Regions from separate parts of the Eubacterium limosum genome, predicted to be linked through region 2. Evidence: riboswitches for the same ligand, from Rfam matches in the RefSeq annotation. Region 2 holds a riboswitch; each other region holds the start of a gene.
What was found. Region 2 has a riboswitch for cobalamin ahead of B2M23_RS07010 (energy-coupling factor ABC transporter permease). Riboswitches for the same ligand answer to the same signal wherever they lie in the genome.
Positions count from the first base shown of each region.

Region 1 (5,775 bases), 590 kb from region 2:
TCCAGATTCAGACGGTCCAGCCAATGTGTCATGGTAAGTTTCATCCTTCACACACACTTCAAAGGGAACAGACACAGTAAATATACTTCCCTTTCCCTTAACGCTTTCCACACTGACCGTACCATTCATCATGCGGACTATATTTTCTGTAATCGCCATTCCAAGGCCAGTCCCCTGCATCTTACTGATCTGGTGATCCTCAGCCCGAGCAAAAGGATCAAATACCTGGGGTAAAAACCCTTCAGATATCCCAATGCCGTTATCAGTACAGACAAACTCATACTGGCTTTTTTTAGGATTTGGTGAGTATTGTTCACTGATTTTCAGTGATATCTTCCCACCTTCGGGCGTATACTTGATGGCATTGGAAAGGAGATTCATCAAAACCTGCCGCAAGCGGTCGCCATCTGCAATGATATTTTCATGCTTAACATTTTCAAGGCTGATCTCAAAATGCTGTTTTTTTTCATTAACCAGAGGCCGGCACATATCTGCTACTATATCGGTAAGTCCTTGTAAATTAATGGGCTCTAATGTCATGTTAACTTTGCCACTTTCAATTTTTGACATATCCAGTACTTCATTAATCAGGCTGAGCAGATGCTGGCTCGATGAACTGATTTTATTCAGGCAGTCTCGGATCTTGTCTGGAGCATCAAGATTCGCCTGCGCAATTTCCGTCATCCCCATAACCGCATTCATTGGCGTCCGGATGTCATGAGACATAGCTGAAAGAAAATTAGTCTTTGCCGCATTGGCCACCCTTGCTGTCTGATAGGCTTCATTCAATACCCTGCGCTGTATCTCCTGTTCCTCCCGTTCCTTTGTAATGTCAATGCCAACACTGTAAAAGGACTCAATGCCATCCCAACTTTCTTCGCCGCTGACATAACTGTAGGTCATTGTAAGAATTTTAATTTTCCCATCATGGGTTATAACCCGCCCTTCAACAGCCGTAGACATACCGCTTTCTTTCGAATTGTTCATGATTCTGGCCGCACGCCCAATATCATCTGGATGTACATAATTGCACGGGAGTGCATCTCATCTTCAAACTGCTCCTTCGTATAGCCGATCAATTCCAAAAAATTACCGCCATACCATAAGACGGTTCGCATATCTCGGGCGTCTACCCGGGCGAACCCTCCTGGAATAGTTCTCAGAATGGCTTCCCGCTCCCGTTCTTTTTTCTCGAGCTTATACTCTGTACTAAAATTATCATGAGATAGCTCGAGACGGCATCTGCGCCCCTCCCAATCAACAATCCGATCCTTGAGCATAAATTTACGCCCTAAAGACGGATTATAAAAATCCCATTCATAAAATTCATCTTCCGTCAGATAGGCATTAGTACAAAATGGACAGGGACTGGTCCTGCACTGTATAACCTCGTAACATTTACGTCCAATCACTTTCTCATTCGGAGCCCCAAGTGTCTCATAGGAAGTCTTATTAATATACAACAGCTCATAAGTCTCCATATCCGCAATATATGCATTGCCGGCATATTCATCCAGCATCCATCTAAAATACCCGGCTTTTTTCTCTAACAACCGATTTTCTTCCATTATTCGGTGATACTCATCAGGTGATAACAACACTTCAGCACTTGTAGCTTCTTCAGTTTTCTGATCCTTCATAAGTTTTCCTCTCCCTTTTCCTTGTACATCTATACTATCGAAATCAGCGTTTTACGCTGCACTATTTTACAAACGCATGATCATATTATATCATATTTTCAAGATAAGACCCAGAGAGGCAATAATTTTATTCACAAAGCCGCACTGCGTTGACACACGTTCTAAAACGTGCTAAAATTAAAATAACTAAATAAATATTCAATTTCAAGGTGCTTATACACGTAAGAGAATAGGGAAACCGGTGAAAATCCGGTACGAACCCATCACTGTAAGCAGAGACAACGCCCATCAGGCCACTGAAAATATTCGGGAAGGCGGGCCGCGGAGGATCTGTAAGTCAGGAGACCTGCCTTGAAAGCTGTTTTGCCTGGGGTATCGCGTAAAAACAGTACCGTTGATCACTGGTTAAATGGGAACCGGTCAGCAAATGCTGACCGGTTCTTTTTTAATACTTTTCATTAATTTAAAAGGAGACAAAGAGATGAAAAAATCACTAAAAACCAACCTTTTGAGCCTGACACTTTCCTTACTCCTGGCAGCTTCCCTGCTTGGCGGCTGTACCCAAAGCAGCACAGACAACGCCTCAAAGACAAACAGCAGCAGCACCGGTTTCCCGGTAACCGTAACAAACTACGACGGTACTGAGCTGACTATCAGTCAAAAGCCCGAACGCATTGCTTCTCTGACCCTGGGTATGGATGAAATGTTATTGGAAATGGCGGATGAAAGCCGCGTTGTTGGCCTCTCCGGCAAAAATGCTGACAATGAGGCTGTGTCCAACGTTGCAGACAAAGCCTCTAAATTCCCAAAAATCGAAAACAACATCGAAACTCTTTTAGCTGCCAAACCCGATCTGGTCATTGGCTCAAGCTGGATCAAAGATGAATTTTTGCAGCAGCTCAAGGATAACAACATCCCCTACTATGGCTATAAAACACCTGTTACTGTTGAAGAACAGGAAGCTATTATCCTGGACCTCTCCAAGGTGCTCGGCGAGAGCGATAAAGGCCAGTCCATTGTAGATGACATGAACAAACGCATGGATGAAGTTATCCGCAAATCTGAAACGTCAAAGGATAAAGATGTAAAGGTCATGGCCTACAACATGCATGGCAGTACCAATGCCAACAATACCATTTTTAACGACATTGTTCAAAAAATAGGGGCTGTCAATGTTTCTGCCGATGCTGGACTGGACGGCGTTGCCAAAATTTCCAAGGAAAAAATCATTGAGCTGAACCCACAGGTACTGATCCTTATGGCCTGGGAACAGGACGATCTTCAGGAATTCCAAGCCTTCGCCGATTCTCTGAAAACTGACGAAAGCTTAAAAAATGTAGATGCCATCAAAAATGGTCGCGTGTATACTGCCTCCAATCGCTATATGACTTCAGTCTCGCACCATATCATCGAGGGCATTGAATTCATGGGAGCGTCCGTATATCCTGATGTTTTCTAAAAGCAGAAAGACCTTATATGGACTTCTCATCCTTTTCCTCACAACAGCTTTTATCCTTTCCGTTGCCCTCGGCGCTGTCAGGGTCCCCATTGGAGAATCTATCCGGATTCTCATCAATGGCATAACACAGCATTCCTTTTTTGAAGTGGATAAAAGTTATGAAAGCATCATTTTCAGCGTTCGCCTTCCCCGGGTTATCATCGCAATCCTGGTGGGGGCTGCGCTGGCCATCTCCGGAACAGCCATTCAGAGCCTGTTCCGGAATCCTATGGCCGATCCTGGCGTTATCGGAATATCCAGCGGCGCAAGCTTCGGCGCCATTGTCGTCATCGCTTTGGGACTCAGCTCTGTCAGCCTTTATTTTACACCGATTTTTGCTTCTCTCGGAGCCCTTTTAATCGCCTATGTAATCTATCGACTTTCCTGCCGGGATCGGAGTGTATCCATGCTGACGATGATTCTGTCCGGCATGGCGGTCAGCACCTTTATTCGTGGAATGATCGCCTTTATCCTGACAGGACTAAACAATGACCAAATGAAAGATTACATGTTCTGGTCTGTTGGCAGCCTGGCGGACAGGCGTTGGGAACATGTTTTTTTAATCATTGTTCCTATTCTTCTCGGCATGATCCTCTTATGCCTGCGCGCTTCGGATTTGAACATCCTGTTGCTGGGCGATGAGGAAGCCCATTCTGTCGGTCTGAATCCTGGAAAAAGCCGAAAAATTATTTTGTTTTTATCCGCTCTTACCACAGCCATGGCTGTTTCAGTCAGCGGAAGCATCAGCTTTGTAGGACTTATTGTCCCTCATATGATGCGTTTACTGGTAGGCGCAGATAACCGGGTTCTGCTTCCTGTCAGCGCCTTTGCTGGCGCCATTTTCCTATTACTCAGTGATTTACTGGCCCGACTCATCTTTGCGCCTTCCGAAATCAGCGTCGGAGTCGTTACTTCCATATTAGGTGCTCCGTATTTTCTGTATTTGCTGAATAAAAGCCGAAAGGATGGAATCGCACTGTGAATTTATCATTATCCGTCAAGGACCTGTGCTTCAGCATTGGTCAACGTGAAATTCTGCACGATATTAATCTGGATTTTTTCAGCGGCGAATTTGTAGGGCTTATCGGCCCTAATGGTTCAGGAAAAAGCACCTTTCTCAAATGCCTTAATGGGATCAATACCTTTGAAGGACAGGTGCTGGTAAACGGCCAGTCTCTACATACCTTTGAAAGCAAGGCACTGGCCCGTGAAATCTCCCTGATGAATCAGGAAACCAGCATTACTTTTCCCTTCAGCTGCCGCGATGTGGTGTTAATGGGGCGATATCCTTACAGTAAAACTGCGCTGACAACACCGGAAAAGGATGCTGCAGCCGCGGACCAGTACATGAAAAAGATCGGGATCAACCATCTCCGAGACCAAAAAATCAATGCAATTTCCGGTGGTGAACGACAGCGGGTTCTTCTGGCAAAGCTTCTGGCACAGGAAACCGGCATCCTTCTGTTGGATGAGCCTATTTCCAGCTTGGACATTAAATATCAGGAAGAAACCTTTGGTCTGTTACGGGAGTTAAGTCAAAACGGAAAGCTAGTCATCTGCTCGGTTCATGACCTGCACATTGCCATTAAGTACTGCACCCGACTAGTATTATTGCACCATGGGCAAGTCATGGCCTCAGGAGACTGTACCGCCGTTATACGGCCAGCGTTTATTCACGAAGCCTTTGAAGTCAATATTCAAACTTATACAAACCCTGTCAACGGTACCCTTGATTTTTTAATTGACGAAAATTAGGGATTAAGCGAGAGATCTGTATCCAAAACACCGCTTTAGGACGTACCACACGCAAAGAGCCGGAAGTTCCTGTTTGAACTTCCGGCTTTCAAAGCTTTTCGTTTTCTCATTTTTCTGTTCTCAACGAATAAAATTGGTGTATACTGTTTCCTCTCTTAGAGGCACTCCATACTGCTCCTTTCCAAGGGCGATACATTTTATGAGAAACGCCATATTTTCAGCCAAAGTTCTCATGATCTGCAGGCCTTCCAGGTCTTCAGCCGCTTCGTCTGCATTTCTGCCGTGCAGGCTGTTCCAATACTGTCCCGATGCCACTGGCATCCCGCTGATGGTAAAATACTTATTTAATTCGTCAAAGGTTGCTGACAGGCCGCCGCGCCGGGCGGTGACAACACTCGCACCCACCTTCATGGTTTTATCAAAGGGCGTACTGTAAAAGAGACGATCCAGAAGCGCAATCATCGTCGCATTGGCTGATGCGTAATAGACCGGGCTGGAAACGACCAATCCATCCGCTTTTTCAAATTTTGGGGCAATTTCGTTTACCAGATCATCAAAGGTGCATTTGTCATGCTCCTTGCAGTAATTGCAGGCAATACAGCCTCTGATCGCTTTATTCCCCACCTGGATCAGTTCTGTTTCAATCCCATTCTTTTCAAATACTCCATCCATTACCTCCAGGGCCGTATAACCTGCGCCGCTTGGGTGAGGGCTGCCGTTAAGCAATAACACGTTCATTTAACTAGCCTCCTTGTTTTTAAGAACTTCCCAGTCCTTGATTCTTCTTACTTTAGTATAAAACAATACCCGCTGTGCAGCAAATAGATTTCAAAAAATCTTTCTTAATCAGGTCATATCATCCCGAAGAGCGTCTATAATATT
Region 1 covers NZ_CP019962.1:2,094,582-2,100,356, reverse strand. Annotated here, with positions in the region: gene B2M23_RS09705 (hybrid sensor histidine kinase/response regulator) at 1-987, opposite strand, end outside; gene B2M23_RS21750 (hypothetical protein) at 984-1,640, opposite strand; cobalamin riboswitch at 1,831-2,008, shown strand; gene B2M23_RS09700 (ABC transporter substrate-binding protein) at 2,122-3,099, shown strand; gene B2M23_RS09695 (FecCD family ABC transporter permease) at 3,089-4,120, shown strand; gene B2M23_RS09690 (ABC transporter ATP-binding protein) at 4,117-4,893, shown strand; gene B2M23_RS09685 (flavodoxin family protein) at 5,014-5,631, opposite strand; gene B2M23_RS09680 (ABC transporter permease) at 5,740-5,775, opposite strand, start outside.
Region 1: it holds a riboswitch for cobalamin, as region 2 does, so the genes downstream of both, B2M23_RS09700 (ABC transporter substrate-binding protein) here and B2M23_RS07010 (energy-coupling factor ABC transporter permease) in region 2, are expected to answer to the same signal.

Region 2 (5,775 bases):
TATCCAGATAAGCAAAAAGGTCCAGGCGCTGCGGATAACGGCCAGGAATTGTGCCGCACGATCGGAATAGCCGGACACTGGCGAGATCAGACATCCACTTTAGTGAAGAAGCGCTTCCCTGTGAGGGCAGTGCCCGCAGGACACTTTTTTCTTCCTTAGGTAAAAGGCTTCGTCTCTCAGGTGCCTTAACCGCCTTAACCGCATTAATAGACAATAACAGGGGTACCGTCCTCGATACCGTTATAGATGGCCTGAGCAGCTGCGTAGGGTGTGTTGACACAACCGTGTGAGCCGCTGTTTACATAAATGCTGCCGCCGAAATCCGTGCGCCAGGAGGCGTCATGAATCCCGATATCGCCGGCATAGGGCATCCAGAAGGTAACCGGTGAGGCGTAACCTTCGCCTTTTAAAGTAACATTCATTGCCTTGTAATCAAGCCCGTAGACACCGCTTGGGGTGGCAAACCCACCGCTCAGGCTTCCTGTAACAATAGGAGTGCCAACGACTAGACCGCCGTTTTTATAAAACCACATGTACTGTCCGCCAAGGCTTATTTCAACATAGGTGTTGCCGTAGTCTGGAGAGTTATGGCTTGCGGCTGTCTGTGCGTAAACCGGTTCACGGGTTACAGGCTGTCCCGCCTGGATAATTGGAATGAGGGCAGCGACCTCTTCATCCTGGTCGATCAGCCAGCCGTAATCGCCGCCGGCAATGCTGACATTTCCGCCGCCGCTTGTCTGGAAGCTTCGCGTAATGCCGTAGGTATCGTATTTATCCGATAAATTGGCCACATAGGTGGTCATGAGATCCTGATTGAACTGGACGTCCATATTGCCGTCCACAGCCAGCCAGGTATTAATGGTATTTTTATCAAGAACCTCTGTTGCGTTGCCAAAGGTATAGGTAACTGCTGCGTTCAGATACTTGTTCATAGTATCCATGGCGGCCTTAACCTTGGAAGAATCCTTGGTAAAGGAAGGCGTTTTATAGCAGCCGGCCGCTTCCAGATCCAGCTCGGTATCACCGGATAAAATAGCGTTTTTCACGGCTTCTTTGAGCTTGGCAGGGTCCAGCTCGCTGCCGGTGACCTCTGGTTCAATCACGTAGCTTGTACCGTTAAATTTAGGATAAGCATTGGCCACCTTGACGACATCCGCCCCAGATACAGCCTGAAGCTGGTTCAGTGCATTGGTAAGCTGAGTGTCATCGTAGCTGAAGGTCGCTTCCAGATCCTGATGACCCGACGGCACCAGAGACATCGGCCAGGCAAAAGCATTCTGGTCATTTAACATCTGGGAAATTTTACCGTCAGAAATATAGCGCATATTAACCTGATCGGCGGCAATTGTTTCGGTTTTTCCGCCGCGTTCCTTGAGGGTCAGCGTGTGTGTTGCGGCATTCTGCTGCATTTCTTCATCCACCTGAGCGGCGGTTTTGCCAGTGACATTGAAACCGTTCATGGTAGTGTTAAAATAGAAACGAGTGCTGAAATAAAAGCTTAAGCCAAGATAAAGGGCCAGGATAATGCCAATCCCAACACCAATGCCAATCCAGACCTTTTTATGGCTTTTCTTTTCTTTAGAATCCGGCGGCTCCCCGCCGTCAAAGGAATCATCGGCAGTGCTGTCATCATCAAAGGTGAGAACCTCGCCGGCCGCATCGTCATCATTTTCAGTTCCGCCCTCTGGCGGCTCAGGCGGATCAATGATGGTTTCCTCCTGGGCCTCCGGCGCAGCAGGTTCATCAATGATGACCTCATCTTCCGGGGGGACGGGACGCTCAAAAAGAGAGGCGTTTTCAATCGCCTGCTCTTCGGGGGTACGCTCCTCGCGCTGATCTTGTAAATTCTTTTCATCCATAAGATTAAATCCTCTTTTTTTGCAGTATATAATTGATTTTATCATTTTTTTGAGCAAAGGTAAATCTTTAATTTGTGAATATTAAGCCCTTCTATGAACTTTAAGAATCGTTTTATCGTCAGACGCTGGTTGACAGCGTTACTTGACGAAACGTATAATAAAATCAGATTTGTAATTTAGAATACTGCATATTTGGAGGTAAAGAACCATGCTGGAATTTTTTATAAAGCCTGTAACGGCTGACGGTGGTGTAAGCTATATGCCGACAGGTGCAGGATATGCGGTGCTTATCGGTCTGATGGCAATTGTGCTGGTCATTGCATCGCTTGTTGCCGGGAAAAACGAACACCGCCAGATCAGCACCAGGCATCTGACCTTTTGTGCCGCTGCCATTGCTCTGGCGGTGGTCACATCGAATATTAAGATTTTTCATTTGCCCACCGGCGGTTCTGTAACATTGTTCAGTATGCTTTTTATCACGCTGACAGGTTATTGGTACGGTCCCAAGACAGGGGTTCTGGCGGCAATCGCTTATGGCATTCTGCAGATGGTGATCGACCCTTATATTCTATATCCTCTGCAGGTGCTTGTCGATTATGTACTTGCCTTTGGTGCGCTTGGCCTGTCTGGCTTTTTCAGTCAGTCAAAGCACGGACTCATAAAGGGGTACCTGGCTGGAATCTGCGGCCGCTACGTATTTGCTGTGCTGTCCGGCTGGCTGTTTTTTGGCTCCATGGCCTGGGAAGGCTGGGGGGCACTGCCCTATTCAATGGTATATAATGCTGTCTATATTTTCTCGGAGGGCGCACTGACAATGATTTTGCTGGCGGTTCCATCGGTATCGAAGGGGCTGGCCCGTGTTCGCCGGATTGCGGATATTTAATCCTTTGTATAAGATCAGTCTGCTTCCTGACCATCAGCATTACACTTAATGAGCGCGGAATGTGAGGGGATTTTACTGGGAAAACATCTCGGCAGTTGGTGCGGTAGTACAGGCGGTAGTATAGGCACTAGGACAGGCACTAGGACAGGCAGTAGGACAGGCAGTAGTGGGGGCGGTGGTGCGCCATTCATAAACAAGACTAAACAAGACGAAAAGAGACAAGAGTATGGATAAACTGGAGAATAAAAGGAAAATGTTTTTTGCTGGAGTTGTTTAGTCTATTATATAAACAGAAGATAACTTTCAAAAAATAAAACACGCTTGCACGGCGTGTTTTATTTTTGTTTATTTATTTGTACAAAACAAGGTCTACAGCTCAGCCTCTTCCTTGCCGAGCTTTTTCCGTTCAACCAAACGGCCCATAAAGAAAGCCAGAATACCGACGCCGATACCAGTCTGGAGACAGAAGATCAAGGATTCCACTTCACCAGGAAGCTCACCGTTGATCATAGTTTCAAGCACAGGCGTAAACCAGGGCTCATATTCGCCGCCCTGAATCTCTTCGATCATTGTGCTGCCTGCGTCGTCAGAACCGCCGAATTCAGCGCCCTGGAGGGCAAATAGAGGTACGACAACCAGTAAAGCGACAATTACGAGAAGAACAATCACTAATTTTTTGTTTTTACTCATTTTACACTTCCTCCGATGCTAAAAAACCAATGGACTTGAGTTCCGGGCTTGCATACGTTTCTAAAGCGATAACGATAATAACCGTTAAAATCCCTTCAATAATAGCAAGCGGCAGCTGGGTCGGTGCAAAAACCCCCAGGAATTTTACCGCAGAAGCGGCTACACCACCCTGTTCAGACGGGTAAGCCATCGCCAGCTGAATACTGGTAATACAATAAGTGAACAGATCCCCCAGTGCAGCGGCCAGAAAAACGCCAACCTTACGGTTAACCTTCATTTTCTGGCAGAGCTTGTAGATACCAAAAGAGACAAAGGGACCGGCAATTGCCATTGAAAAAGTGTTTGCGCCCAGCGTTGTCAATCCGCCGTGGGCCAGCAGAATGGCCTGAAATAATAAAACGATAATGCCAAGAATACTGACAGCGCTCGGTCCAAACAAGATGGCGCCAAGGCCTGTACCTGTCATGTGGGAGCAGCTGCCTGTTACAGATGGGATCTTCAGTGATGAAATAACAAAAATAAAAGCGCCTGCCATGGCCAATAACGTAATGGATCTTCTGTTGCCGGTCAGGGTTTTTTTGATCGAGAAAAAACCAGCAGCTAAAAATGGAATACAGATAACACCCCATGCAATACAGTACCCCACAGGAAGGTAGCCCTCCATAATGTGCATTGCGTTTGCGGCGGGTACAATCCCGAATACAAGCGCCCACGCGCCAAGCAGTGTGACAATCCTTCTTTGATTCTTTGTCATTTTTACCTCCTCGAAAAATGAATTTTACCGGGCTACGATTCAAGCAGGCTGCGCAGCAGCACGAAAAAACCGCTTATCGGGCAGATAAGCGGTGAAAGTACGAAATAATGAATCCTGAAACCTTTTAATTTCGTCCAGACACTCAGCTATCTCCTCGTAACCAAATGTAATACAGTTTTAATGATCAGCATCCTGACTCGACTTGCGTCTCACAGTGGCGGGACCGTTTGGGATTTACACCCAATTATGCTTTAACCATCGCTTATGATGGAAACCATTAAAGTGTGCCGGAGAACCGACTACGCTTTTAATTATAACACCTTATGTCATAATGTCAATGGATAAAGTTGAATTTTTTTAAAAAAGAATAGATTAAGCTATACACATACCCCCTATATGTATTTTTGTGTTTGGATTAAAAGTATAAGAGAAAAATATGAATATCCTTAAAATATTTTCGTTTATTTGAAAAAATCGTAAAAACAGACTACAATAGGTTCTGATGTTGGGTTTTATAGCTCTTTAAATATAATTAGTGCATTAGAATAAGCTCGATTATTAAAATGACGATTTAAAAGACGAAAGCGCTTTGTTGAAACTACGGCATATCGGCCGTGCGAATATTGTAAAAGCTTATATAAGTCCGGCTGCCGTTAAAATAAAAGCGGTGTACTGGAAAGCCTGATAAAAGATGTGATTTTGGAGAGAATAATGAGTGAGCGTACAAAACGAATCGAGACTTTTTCAAAAAAAGATCTGACAAAGACAAACATAAAACGCGTCAATATCCCGGAGGGCTTTGAACGGATCAGCGTTAATACCTTTAAAAATCTGACGAAGCTGAAGGAAGTCAGAATAGCGGAATCGGTTAAGGAAATATGCGGCCATGCCTTTGAGGGATGCACAATGCTTTCAGCCATCAGTCTGCCCTCAGGACTTAAACTGCTGGGGGAAGCCGCCTTTATGGAGTGCAGAAGGATACAAACGCTCGAGATTCCCGAGGGCATACACGCCATAAAAGACCGCACCTTTAAATTCTGCCGGGGGCTGGAACATATAACACTGCCAAAACAGCTTATACAAATTGGGGAAAATGCCTTTTACAATTGCGATAAGCTGGCATATATCGAGCTTCCGGACGCCGTCGAAAAGCTGCCCTTCAGAACCTTTTACATGTGCAAAAGCCTGGAATCCATCCGGTTTTCGCAAAATTTGAAATATATCGGCAAGGAAGCCTTTGTAAACTGCAGTTTCCAGCAGCTGGAGCTGCCGGAGAGTCTGGAGATTATTGATGAATCCGGCTTTTTGAAATGTAAGAAGCTCACAGCGCTAAAGCTGCCAGAAAGTGTAAAAATCATTGGAAAATGGGCGTTTCATGGATGCCCTAATTTAAAAACAGTTGAAATAAGACACGACCCCGATGAAGTGGGCGAGTGGCTCTTTAACCGAAATGATGTAACCGTACATTGTTTTGAGGGCTCCAAGATCGACCGTTATTGTAAGCTATACGATTATAAAGTCCGCTATATCCAGTAAAAATCCTCTGTGATTCTTGACAAAAGCCGTTAAAAAAGCTATGATGAAAACAA
Region 2 covers NZ_CP019962.1:1,502,905-1,508,679, forward strand. Annotated here, with positions in the region: gene B2M23_RS06995 (L,D-transpeptidase family protein) at 204-1,859, opposite strand; gene B2M23_RS07000 (energy-coupled thiamine transporter ThiT) at 2,068-2,742, shown strand; gene B2M23_RS07005 (energy-coupling factor ABC transporter substrate-binding protein) at 3,112-3,432, opposite strand; gene B2M23_RS07010 (energy-coupling factor ABC transporter permease) at 3,434-4,186, opposite strand; cobalamin riboswitch at 4,351-4,480, opposite strand; gene B2M23_RS07015 (leucine-rich repeat domain-containing protein) at 4,898-5,722, shown strand.

Region 3 (5,775 bases), 930 kb from region 2:
TTTAGTATCATCCACATTTTCACTGCCAATTTTTTCCACAAAATATTGCACCGTTGTGGAGCTTGTGAAGGTAATGTAGTCAATCTCTTTATTTTTCAGCATTTCCGCCACATCGACGTCGGTGTTGTCCTCTCGGACCGTTTCGTAAATCTGAAATTCATCCACCGGGCAAACCTTGCGGAGCTCCTCAACCACGTAAATCCTGGCGTTTTTGGAGCGTGGGATCAATACCCGCGACGTTTCTGTCAAAAGCGGCATTAAACCGTCAACCAGCTCTTCGCCGACATATTTTTTCGGCACAAAATCCGCGGTGATCCCCTGCTCGGCAAGCAGCGCCGCTGTTGCTGAGCCAATGGCTGTCACATGGATGTTCCCGAGGGCTCTGGTATCTCTGCCCGAGGCCTTCAGCGCGTCGAAGAAAATTTCAACGCCGTTGGTGCTGGTAAAAATAATGTGGCTGTACCTGTCCAGACATCCAAAGTTCTCGGCCAGCGCATCGACATTCTCAGGAATCGGCTCAATTTTGATGGTCGGGTACTCGATGGCGTTACCGCCGAGTTCTGCGATCTGCGCCACCATTTTCGAGCTCTGTTCTCTGGAGCGGGTTACCACGATATTTTTTCCAAAAAGGGGCTTGCTGTCAAAAAAGCGCAGCTTCTCACGCTTGGTCACCACATCGCCGACTACGATCAGGCTTGGCGCTGTGATCCTGGCTTCTGTGGCAATGCCGTAGATTGTTTCCAGTGTGCCTTCCACCACTCGCTGGTAAGGCGTAGAAGCGCGGTGCACCACAGCCGCCGGCGTATTTTTATCCATCCCGTTTTTCATCAGCTCTCCGGTGATTTTTTCAAGATTTTTGACGCCCATCAAAAACACGATGGTCCCTTTGGATTTAGCCAGTACCGGCCAGTCCAGCTCAGACTCCTCAGATTTCAGATGCCCGGTAACCACCTGAAAGGAAGAGACACAGTCTCTGTGGGTAATGGGAATACCCGCGTAAGCCAGGCCGCCGATAACCGAGGTAATCCCTGGAATCACTTCAAATGGAACTCCGGCGTCGTAGAGCTCCTCGCCTTCCTCGCCGCCGCGTCCAAAAACATAAGGGTCGCCGCCCTTAAGGCGGACAACATTTTTGCCTTCCTTGCCCAGCTTGATCAGCAGAGCGTTGATTTCATCCTGAGGCAGCGCATGGTTGGCGGCTCTTTTGCCGACATAAATCTTTTCACACTCTGGTTTTGTCCATTTCAGGAATTCCTCATTGACCAGCGCGTCGTAAACCACCGCGTCACAGGTTTTTAATTTTTCCATGGCTTTGACGGTGATCAGTCCCTTATCACCGCAGCCGCCGCCAGCCAGATAGACCGTGCCCGGCTTAATTTCTGCTTCTACCATTTCTTTCAGTTCCTTTGCCAGACGGTCTCCCATTTTTGCTTCCTCGCCCAGGGCTCCCTCTGTCTGTCCTTTATATAGAATCGTGCCGTCTTCGTTGCCAAAAAGTCCGTAAAGGGTCAATTTTTCACCCTCCACATCACAGTATGCTCCGATAGGGATATGGCAGCTGCCGTTTAAGCTGATCAAAAACTGGCGTTCCGCTGTCATTTGCGCCTTGGTAACCGGGTTACTGACAGATTCCATGAGTGCCTTGACGGTTTCGTTATCCTCACGGATTTCCACTGCCAGAATCCCCTGGGCTGGCGCCGATACAAACTGGCATGGTTCAAGTGGGAGGCAGGTATAATCCTCGCTCTCATAAACGCCGATGCGTTTAAGGCCTGCCGCCGCCAGAATAATGCCATCCAGTCCCTGCTCTTTCATTTTCCGGATACGGGTATCAATATTTCCGCGGATTCCCACCACTTCAAAATCTTTTCGGATATTTTTCAGCTGATAAATCCGGCGTTTGCTTCCAGTACCGATGACTGCATTTTCGGGCAGCTCCTGGACAGCGCTTATTTTATGCGGTGTCAACAGCACATCCCTCGGGTCTTCCCGCATGGGCGGCACAGAAAGTGTCAGCCCCTCGGGCAATGCAGAAGGCATATCCTTCATGCTGTGAACGGCCATATCAATTTCACCGCTTAAGAGGGCATCCTCCAGCTCTTTGGTAAAAATACCCTTATCCCCAATTTTATCAAGGGCTTTGTGCTGAATTTTATCGCCCTTTGTCTTGATGATTTTGAGTTCAAAATCGACCTCCGGGTTTGCTTTTCTTAATTCCTCAAGAAGCCAGTTTGTCTGGACCACTGCCAGCTTACTGCCTCTTGAGCCTACGATTATTTTCATATTTTCTCCACTTCTCTCTGCAATTCTTCAATGGTTAACGCTGTCAGCTCCTTGAGCCGTCTCTTTTTTGCCTCCGGTGAGGTTTCTGTTTTCAATATATGCAGCCTCAGCTGTTTAAGCAGACTGAGACGCTCTGCGTAGCTTTCATTGTATTTTTCTTCCAGTTCCCTTTTTATCTGGGTAGTCAGCGTTGGACTGGCGCCGTCGGTACAGACCGAGATCGTCAAGTCTCCCCGCCTTACCACTGAGGGAAAAATAAAATCAGAATGCTCCGGGTCGTCTGAAACGTTGCACCAGATGCCGCGTATTTTACAGCTCTCAAGAATCTGGGCGTTCAGCTCACGCTGGTCTGTCGCCGCCACTACAAGATCCATGCCGTCAAGGGCTGTCTCGATCCGGCAGTATGCTTTAATATAACGGATGTTCTCAACCGGCTTTTCTGGAACCTCCATGTTTTTATCCACGCAGGTCACAGAACACCCATACCCGGCTAGGGTTTCCGCGCGCCGCATCCCTACCTTTCCGCCGCCAATCACAAGGGCCTTTTTCCCTTTAAAGTTGAGCAGAATCGGCCCTTTCATTGAGCCGCCTCCGCATTGCCGCCTGAAAATAAAAAGGCCAGTGTTTTCTCAAAGCGCAGTATATCGTCCTCGCTGTCCAGTGTTTTCAGCTGTTTGATGGACGGCATCACCATTTCACGGAATTTTGAATGGACAATTTTTTCAAGAAATTCCTTGTCCTTCCCCTCAAACTGATAGCGCTTGTTGAGAATCTCAATGGTTTCGTCTGCCAGCTGTCCGGAAACCTGGTTAAAATGTGCCACCATGTTATCTACCTTGGACTTGGTAATCCAGACCATGAGTCCGTCGATTTCCTCTTCGATCTCGAGGGCGATCTTCTCTGCCACTCGCTCACGGTAGTGCATTTTTTCATCAATGATGTCCTTAAAATTATCAATGGTCAGCAGCTCGACTCTGTCCATTTCCGAGATGGCTTCCTCAATATCTCTTGGCAGTGCCAGGTCAATGGCCATGAGCGGCTTTTTGCGCTCTGGCATGAGCTCCCGTTTTAAAACCACATGGGGTGAGGCTGTTGCTGAGATAATCACATCGATATCCTCAATGGCTTCATAGCGGTCCTCGTAGCGGATCATGTTGACGCCCTCATAGATATCACGGTACTCATCCCCCGGATGATAGGTACGATTGGTCATATAGACGCTGTTAAAGCCCTCTGCCGCCATATAACGCAGCGCCAGAAGCCCCATTTTTCCAGAACCGATGATCAGCACCTTTTTATCGGCATAGTCCTCATAGGTTCTTTTAACATGCTTAACCGCTGTCGAGCTCAGGGAGAGCGGGGTCTCGGAAATTTTATAAACGGTTTTAACCTTCTTGGCAAAGGTGACGGCTTCTCTGAAAGCCTTGGTTAAATATTTCCCGCAGCCGTGAACAGACTGGGATAATTCAAGGGCATCCTTTACCTGTCCTAAGATCTGATCCTCACCCAGAATCATCGAATCCAGCCCTGTCACTACCCGGTAAAGATGCAGGATGGCCTCTCTGCCCTTTTCACAGAACAGATAATTTTCCAGCTCCCTGGATTTCTCCTCGATATAAAAATTTTTCAGCGCCCGGCCTGCTGCTTCCACGTCACGGGTCGCCACGTAAATTTCGCTTCGATTACAGGTAGAAAGAATGATCACCTCTTCGATACACGCCTCTTCCAGAAGGCTCGCAATACCTTCTTTTACGGTCCGCTTGATAAAAGCACCCTTTTCCCTGATTTCCAGAGGTGTGTCTTTATGATTGATCCCCACTACAACTAACTTCATTTCAATCCTTCTCCTTCAATCAAACATTCATTCAAAACAAATAAAAACCTCTTCATTACGTCTCCGTAAAAAAAGAGGTTTGTCAACAGAATTATTTATCCACGCTGATTACTGCGGATACCACAATTAAATTAACGTTACTAAGTTCCCTTTTCCCTGGAGGTAATTATTAGCACTCTGTTTAGTAGGTTTCCTGACTCATCGCATTATATTCTCCTCGCCTTCCCGGTTTTCATTCCAGTGGCATCATAAGGAGACTTAACGAATTACAGTGACCGGATCGCTCTGGATTTTCACCAGATTCCCTTTATCCTTTGTTTTTACCGGAGCAAAAACGAAAGAATCCAAAACAGATTTTACATTAGTCTTTCCTATTCAATTTTCGTTTCCAATTATATCACCAATCTGACTCAGACGCTACCCCTTTTTATGGGAAATAAGCAGTTTTTTGCCAATTTCACCGAATATTCTACATATTTTCTGTAATCGGATTACAGGCAATAAAAAACCGGTCTCTTTTTCCAGAGTCCGGTCATTTTACACATTCACGCTAGTTTTCTGTTTCATGGCTCATTAAAAAGAGCATCATCATTCTTTCTGCGTATTCCTTTTTTTCATCAGGGCAATGCTCTAGAATATCAAGCAATGCAGTGTTTTTTTCTTTCTCATCCAGGCTTTTGCCAAACAGGATGCTGTCTGAAGACATTTTTAACGCTTCGCAGAAACGTTCAAGACTCTTAAGAGAAAAGCCTTTGGTTCCCAGCTCAATGTCCGTTAAAAAAGTCTGTGTAATCCCTATTTTTCGCGCCAAATCCTCGCGGCTCATATTTAAAAAAGTTCTACGCTGCCGGATACGCTGGCCAATTGCCTTTTGATCTAACCTTGATTCCATTGTCTTCTCCTAAATTTCAGGGAAAACCAAATAAAAAACTGTGCAGGATTAAACCAACCATGCACAGTTATATGACACTTTTATAAAATGCTAACACAAATAAGCCCACTTATTTATAGGGTGTCCTCTTGTTTTTAGCACAAAAATAGCCTATAATAAGTAATGCGGTACGTGCCCCCCAGGGCCGTTGTGTATGGTGGTTGTGCACCTGCGCAAGCCGGATAAGTGTGCCAGCACTTTCCGGATGCCGCAATTTTTATTTAGTTTTCCCAATATATATACTTTATTATAAATCGAATCTCCCGTCAAAGCAATCTCTTTATTTAAAAACTTTTTATCTGCAATTGAAGTTATCATTTTAATTCAACCAATTATATCCTTTTTATTCGTTTTTTTATTTTTACCCGAATTCACAATGTGAAAAACCCATTTTAGAATATTTTCAGTATTCTACTACCATCAAAATATTTTTTCTATGTTTAATTCTCTTCAAAATGGGTACACCTCATTTTGAGGCTCTTACATCTAATTCCGATATGGTAAAGGTTAAGCAAAAGAGAATTTCTTTATAATTTTTTCTCAATTTAAATGTGATTTTTACTAAATGATGTTATACTATTAAAATACCCCCAAAGGAGATTGTATTTTGAAAAAAGAAATTCCATTGTATCTATTTATTTGCAGAAAGATTGAGGATGATATTTACAACGGCAAATTAAAACTGGGTGATACCCTGCCATCTGAACCTAAAATCAGCAAACAAATG
Region 3 covers NZ_CP019962.1:2,432,836-2,438,610, reverse strand. Annotated here, with positions in the region: gene hemC (hydroxymethylbilane synthase) at 1-2,283, opposite strand, end outside; gene B2M23_RS11515 (precorrin-2 dehydrogenase/sirohydrochlorin ferrochelatase family protein) at 2,280-2,864, opposite strand; gene hemA (glutamyl-tRNA reductase) at 2,861-4,117, opposite strand; cobalamin riboswitch at 4,284-4,466, opposite strand; gene B2M23_RS11505 (helix-turn-helix domain-containing protein) at 4,668-5,009, opposite strand; gene B2M23_RS11500 (GntR family transcriptional regulator) at 5,656-5,775, shown strand, end outside.
Region 3: it holds a riboswitch for cobalamin, as region 2 does, so the genes downstream of both, hemA (glutamyl-tRNA reductase) here and B2M23_RS07010 (energy-coupling factor ABC transporter permease) in region 2, are expected to answer to the same signal.

Region 4 (5,775 bases), 1.0 Mb from region 2:
CGCCGACACGGTAGAACAGCATGACGCCTACGGCTTCCGGGTAGTCCTGAATGGCGAAGGCCGCCAGTGTGGCCACACTCATCAGGAAGTTTTCGTCAAAAATCTGGCCTTTCATCAGGTTTTTGGCCGCTGTGAGGACAATACGGCCGCCGAGAACGATGTAGGCCAGCACGAAAACCGGAATATTGTAAACCGGCGGCAGGGTACGCTCCATGATCTCACCGATGACAAACAGCGCCGCGCCGATGATAATACCGATAAGGGTTTTGGTCTCCGCCGACATTTTTTTCTTGACAGCTTTCCCGGCAGCGGCCGGAGCCTTTGGAATCGCGGCTTTGGGACCGGTTTCCTTAGGGATAACCTGCACGTCCGATTCAATGGACTGGCAGATGTCACGGAACTGGGGGAGCAGGCTGTCCGGGTCTTTCCCAGTAACCTTCAGCTGCTTGGTGGCATAGGTGATGGTGGCGCTGGAGACACCGTCCAGGGCGTTGATTTTGGCCTCCATTTTGGCTGCGCAGTTGGCGCAGCCCAGGTTTTCAAGGGTATAAACCTTTGTGGCGCCTTTACCCACTGTCTTTTTGCGGGGAATGACCCTGACGTCTGGCTCGATGGCGGCGCAGATCTGCTGAATGTCTGGCAGCAGGGCTGCGGCGTTGTCCGCAGACAGGCGCAGCTGCTTAGTGGCGTAGGTGATGGTGGCATACTCGACGCCAGGCAGCTCTTTGATTTTGTGCTCCATCTTGGCCGCGCAGTTGGCACAGCCCAGATTCTCAAGAATGAAAACAGATTTTTCCACGTCCGCGTCCGGCATTTTGCAGGTGCAGTTGGCCAAGCTCTCGCCGCAGATATGGCAGTATTCCTCGCCGTGGCGGCAGAGCTCGCATTGGCAGTCCGCCGGATGGCCGGGAACGTGATAATGCGCATAGTGATCATGATGGTCATGGCCGCAGCCGCAATCTGCGCTGTGAAAGTGTTCCGCGTGATCATGATGATCGTGCCCGCAGCCGCAATCTGCGTCGTGGCGGTGTTCCGCGTGATCATGATGGTCATGGCCGCAGCCGCAATCTGCGCTGTGAGAGTGTTTCGCGTGATCATGATGGTCGTGCCCGCAGCCGCAATCTGCGTTGTGGTGGTGTTCCCCGTGATCATGATGGTCATGGCCGCAGCCGCAGTCTGCGCTGTGACGGTGTTCCGCGTGATCGTGAGGAGCATGCCCGGCGGCCGCGGGTGCTTTTTTCAGGGAACGGCGCTTCCGCTCGGTAATGAGAATATCGGGCTCGTAGGAAACCGCGATTTTCTGCATTTCCGGCAAAAGCCCGTCTGGATCTTCGGCAGTGAGGCGGAGCTGTTTGGTCGCGTAGACGATGTTGGCCTCGCTGACACCGGGCAGGGACGCGATTTTGCGCTCGATTTTTGAAGCGCAGTTGGCGCACCCCAGGTGCTCGAGTATATAAGTTTTTGTTGCCATGATGGCCTCCTCGGAAAGTTAGATTAAAATATGATGAATAAAACATATGAATCATTGTTCATATGTTAATATTAACTGTCCTGAGGCGGTTTGTCAAGGGGTAAAACAAAAATTAACGCACCATTCCTGCTGTTTCCGCAAATTTACCGTAGGTGATGAGCTCGCAAAAATCATCGGTCCAGAGGGTGGCGGACTGGTACAGGACAACGCCGTCGTATTCGGCGCAGTAGGTGTCGAGAACATGGCCGAAATAATCCTTGACCACGCCGAGGCGCTGACCTCTGGCGATAAGGTCGCCGGCTTTCACCTCAGGATACCAGAGGCCATGGCGTGCGGGCATGAGGTAGACCAGGTCGGTCAGGTCGACCGGGCGGTGACGCAGCTCGGGGGCGCCCTGCAGCAGACCCAGGTGTTTCAGGATATTAAGGACATCTTTTTTATCCGCGTCCACCTCTGCCTGGGTAAAACGGCCTGCGCAGCCGCGTTCCAGCAAAATGCTGGGAATGCCGAGCACGCCGGCGTAATTGTAGGCTCCGGTGGTGGCAGTGGATTTGACCATATAGGGCACATCGACGTGAAGGGCGGCCTGGCGCGCGGCCTCGGACACAGCGTTGTCCGCTGCGCCCACGTAATACACGTAGGGGGTCAGGTCTTCAAAAATTTCGCCGCAGTGCAGGTCGATGTAGAAATCAATCTGGGAATAGAGGCTGTACTCAAAAAAATGGGCGACGCGGTCGGCCAGGGTTCCTTCCCGGGTGCCGGGAAAAACGCGGTTGAGGTTTTTATTGTCCTGGGGAATGAGCGTGGGGTAGCGGGACTCAAAGCCCGGGACATTGACGGGGTGTATGAGAATAAGGCTTCCACTCAGGCTCGCGGGGTCCAGCTCGCCGGCCAGCTGGATGGCGGCCTCGATGCCGACGTATTCGCAGCTGTGGATGCCGCTGGTGACGAGGACGGTTTTTCCGCCGCCCGCGCCGTTGATCAGGGTGACGGGCACCTCAATTTCGGTATGGGGGATGGGCAGCATGCCCTGGACCTTCTCGCCGGGGGCGGCGGCCAGTGTACCGATTGACAGGTTTTTTTCCATTGCGGACTCCTTTCGTTTTTGAAATGATTTGATTTAAGCCGATTGCCTTGAGTATAAGGCATGATGAAAACCAATGTCAAGCAGAAAAAAATAAAAGTAAAAAACATACCGGGTGGGGGTATGCGTTTAAAATTATTGCTGAAATTTTTAAAAAAGACTGGACAAGTGCGTAAAAGTCCAGTATAATTTAAGCAATTTCACAGTTTACCACAGTGAAATCTTTGTTTAAAAAATTTAATCATGCCAGATACAAGTTCCCGATCGGGGATTAAAAGAGAAACCGGTGCGAATCCGGTACGATCCCGTCACTGTAATAGGGAGTTGTCCGCAAAATGTCACTGAGGCGCAGCCTTGGGAAGGCGTGGACATACAAAGAACTTAAGTCAGGAGACCTGCTTGTATTTTTGTTTTAAGTATTCTTACGGTAGATAGGAGGGCTTTATTTTCATGTCCTTTTCCTTTCATTCTCCGTTTCGGTTTTTTACCCGTATTGCCATTTTGACAGAGGAGGATTTTTTTCTTGAACACGAAACAGCTTGTTAACCGTTTGCTGCAAATCGTACTGGTGCTTTTTGGCATCAGCTTTCTGACCTTTTGCCTGACCTATTTATCGCCCGGCGACCCGGCGGAGCTGATGCTGGTGGAGGGCGGCACGGTGCCGTCTGAGGAGCTGCTGGCAGAAACCCGGGAGCAGATGGGCCTTAATGATCCATTTCTGGTGCAGTATGGAAATTGGCTTAAGGGGTTTGTGACCGGGGATATGGGAACATCCTATTCTTCAAAGGCTCCGGTGAGCGCGGTGCTGCTCGACTGCCTTGGCCCGACCCTGGAGCTGGCGGCCGCGTCGCTGATCCTCATGCTTGTGATCTCCATCCCCCTTGGAATTCTGGCAGCGGTTTATCAGAATAAATTTCCGGATTACCTGGTGCGGGGGCTTTCCTTTGCCGGTGTGTCCTTCCCGGGGTTCTGGATCGGTCTGGTGCTGCTGTACGTGTTTGGCCTTAAACTGAACTGGTTTCCCATTGCCACCTCGGGCACAGGCTTTATGAAGCTGGTGCTGCCGGCAGTCACACTGGCCATTGCCATGTCGGCCAAATATACAAGGCAGGTGCGCACCGCGGTGCTGGAGGAGCTCCGGCAGGACTACGTGGCCGGCGCCCGGGCCCGGGGCCTTAAGGAGTCGGCCATCCTGTGGCGGGAGGTGCTGCCAAACGCCATGCTGCCCCTGGTCACGCTGCTGGGCCTGTCGTTGGGCTCGCTGCTCGGCGGCACAGCGGTGGTGGAGATTATTTTTTCCTGGCCCGGCCTGGGCAAGATGGCAGTCAACGCCATTGCCACTCGGGATTACCCTCTGGTTCAGGGCTATGTAATCTGGATTGCTCTGATTTACATGGTCATTAACCTGCTGGTGGATTTCTCCTACGGCTATCTGGACCCCAGACTGCGGGAGCGGCACCGCGAGGCTAAAAGAAAGGTGGTGAAGGCGTAGATGAAGGCTTTTTTCAGGCAGAACAGGCTTTTTGCCATCTGCGGCATTCTGGCAGCGGCCATTGTGCTGACCGCAGTGTTTGCGCCGTGGATCGCGCCCCATGACCCCTATGAGGCTGTGATGCAGAACGCCCTCCGGGCACCGTCAGCCGAGTACCCCTGCGGAACAGACCAGCTGGGCCGCTGCGAGCTGTCCAGAATTATCTACGGGACACGGGCGTCTCTGGAAATGACGGTGACGCTGGTGGTCATTGTCTTTGCGGCCGGGACCCTTCTCGGTATGATCGCCGGTTATTTCGGCGGCGCGGCGGACGCGGTGATCATGCGGCTTTCGGATATGATGATCGCCTTCCCGGGCATGGTTTTAGCCATTGCCATTGCCGGGATGCTGGGCCCGAGCCTGTTTAACACGGTCATTGCCCTGGCTGTGGTGAGCTGGACAAAATACGCCAGGCTCAGCCGGAGCCTGGTGCTCAAGATCAAAAACAGCACGTATATCTCTGCGGCGGTGGTCACAGGGGCGAGGACTGGCCATATTCTGGGCGGTTATGTGGTGCCAAACATTATTCCGACAATGATCGTGACCGCGGCACTGGACGTGGGCACCATGATGCTTGAGCTGGCAGCGCTCTCTTTTCTAGGGCTGGGGGCACAGCCGCCCACGCCGGAATGGGGCTTGATGCTCAACGAGGGGAGGCAGTATTTGCAGACCGCGCCCTGGCTCATGCTGTTTCCGGGCATCGCCATCTTTATTGTGGTTTCAGTGTTTAACCTGATGGGCGACGGGCTTCGGGATATTCTGGATCCGCGGCAGGATTAGAGGGCGTAAAATATTCAACGTGTCAAAAAAACTTATCAGCAAGCGACAAAGCGTTAAAAAGAGGCCAGTTAAGGGAGAATGTAGAATTGAGAATGGAAAATTACAGGAACAAAATGCTGCGCATTTTGAGTAGAATAGCGGCCGCAGGCCGCTGTACGAATCGCTTTTTCGTTAGAAAAAGAGTTCATTCATTCTCCATTTTCCATTCTCAATTTTCCATTGAAAGAGCTTCTTACTTTAACTCTGCCGTTGCCTTTTAACTTTTTTGACAGTCTGATGTTGTTGTTAATTAAATTTTCATATGAATATGAAAGGAGATAAAATGAGTAAGTTTAAAAAATTAGTATTGACAGTGGCGATTCTGGCCATGACGGCCACGGGTTTATCCGGCTGCGGCGGCAGCGGGGGCGCTTCGGGGTCTTCGGAGCAGCTGAATATTGGAGTGACGAGCTTTGCGGATACGCTTGAGCCCACGGAGCAGTATTTCAGCTGGGTGGTCATGCGCTACGGCGTTGGCGAAACCTTGGTTAAATTCAACGATGAGATGGGCGCAGAGCCCTGGCTGGCGGAGAGCTGGGAGCTGGGCAGCGACAACCTGACCTGGACCTTCAAAATCCGTGACGGCGTCAAATTTTCAAACGGCACAGCCCTGACCGCTGACCTGGTCAAGGCGTCGCTGGAGAGAACCTTTGAGATGAGCAAGCGCGCCAGCTCGGACTTTTTCCAGTATGACGCCATGACCGCGGAGGGCTCAAACCTCATAATCAAGACCAAGAGCCCCACGCCGGGGCTGCCGGGCTGCCTGGCCGACCCGCTGTTTTTGATCGTGGACACCACCGTAGACACCAGCACCTTTGCCACCGACGGGCCAATCTGTACCGGGCCTTACGCGGTTAAGTCCTTTGACAA
Region 4 covers NZ_CP019962.1:484,617-490,391, reverse strand. Annotated here, with positions in the region: gene B2M23_RS02230 (heavy metal translocating P-type ATPase) at 1-1,471, opposite strand, end outside; gene B2M23_RS02225 (M14 family metallopeptidase) at 1,584-2,558, opposite strand; gene B2M23_RS21650 (hypothetical protein) at 2,619-2,744, shown strand; cobalamin riboswitch at 2,793-2,972, shown strand; gene nikB (nickel ABC transporter permease) at 3,079-4,047, shown strand; gene nikC (nickel transporter permease) at 4,048-4,866, shown strand; gene B2M23_RS02215 (ABC transporter substrate-binding protein) at 5,189-5,775, shown strand, end outside.
Region 4: it holds a riboswitch for cobalamin, as region 2 does, so the genes downstream of both, nikB (nickel ABC transporter permease) here and B2M23_RS07010 (energy-coupling factor ABC transporter permease) in region 2, are expected to answer to the same signal.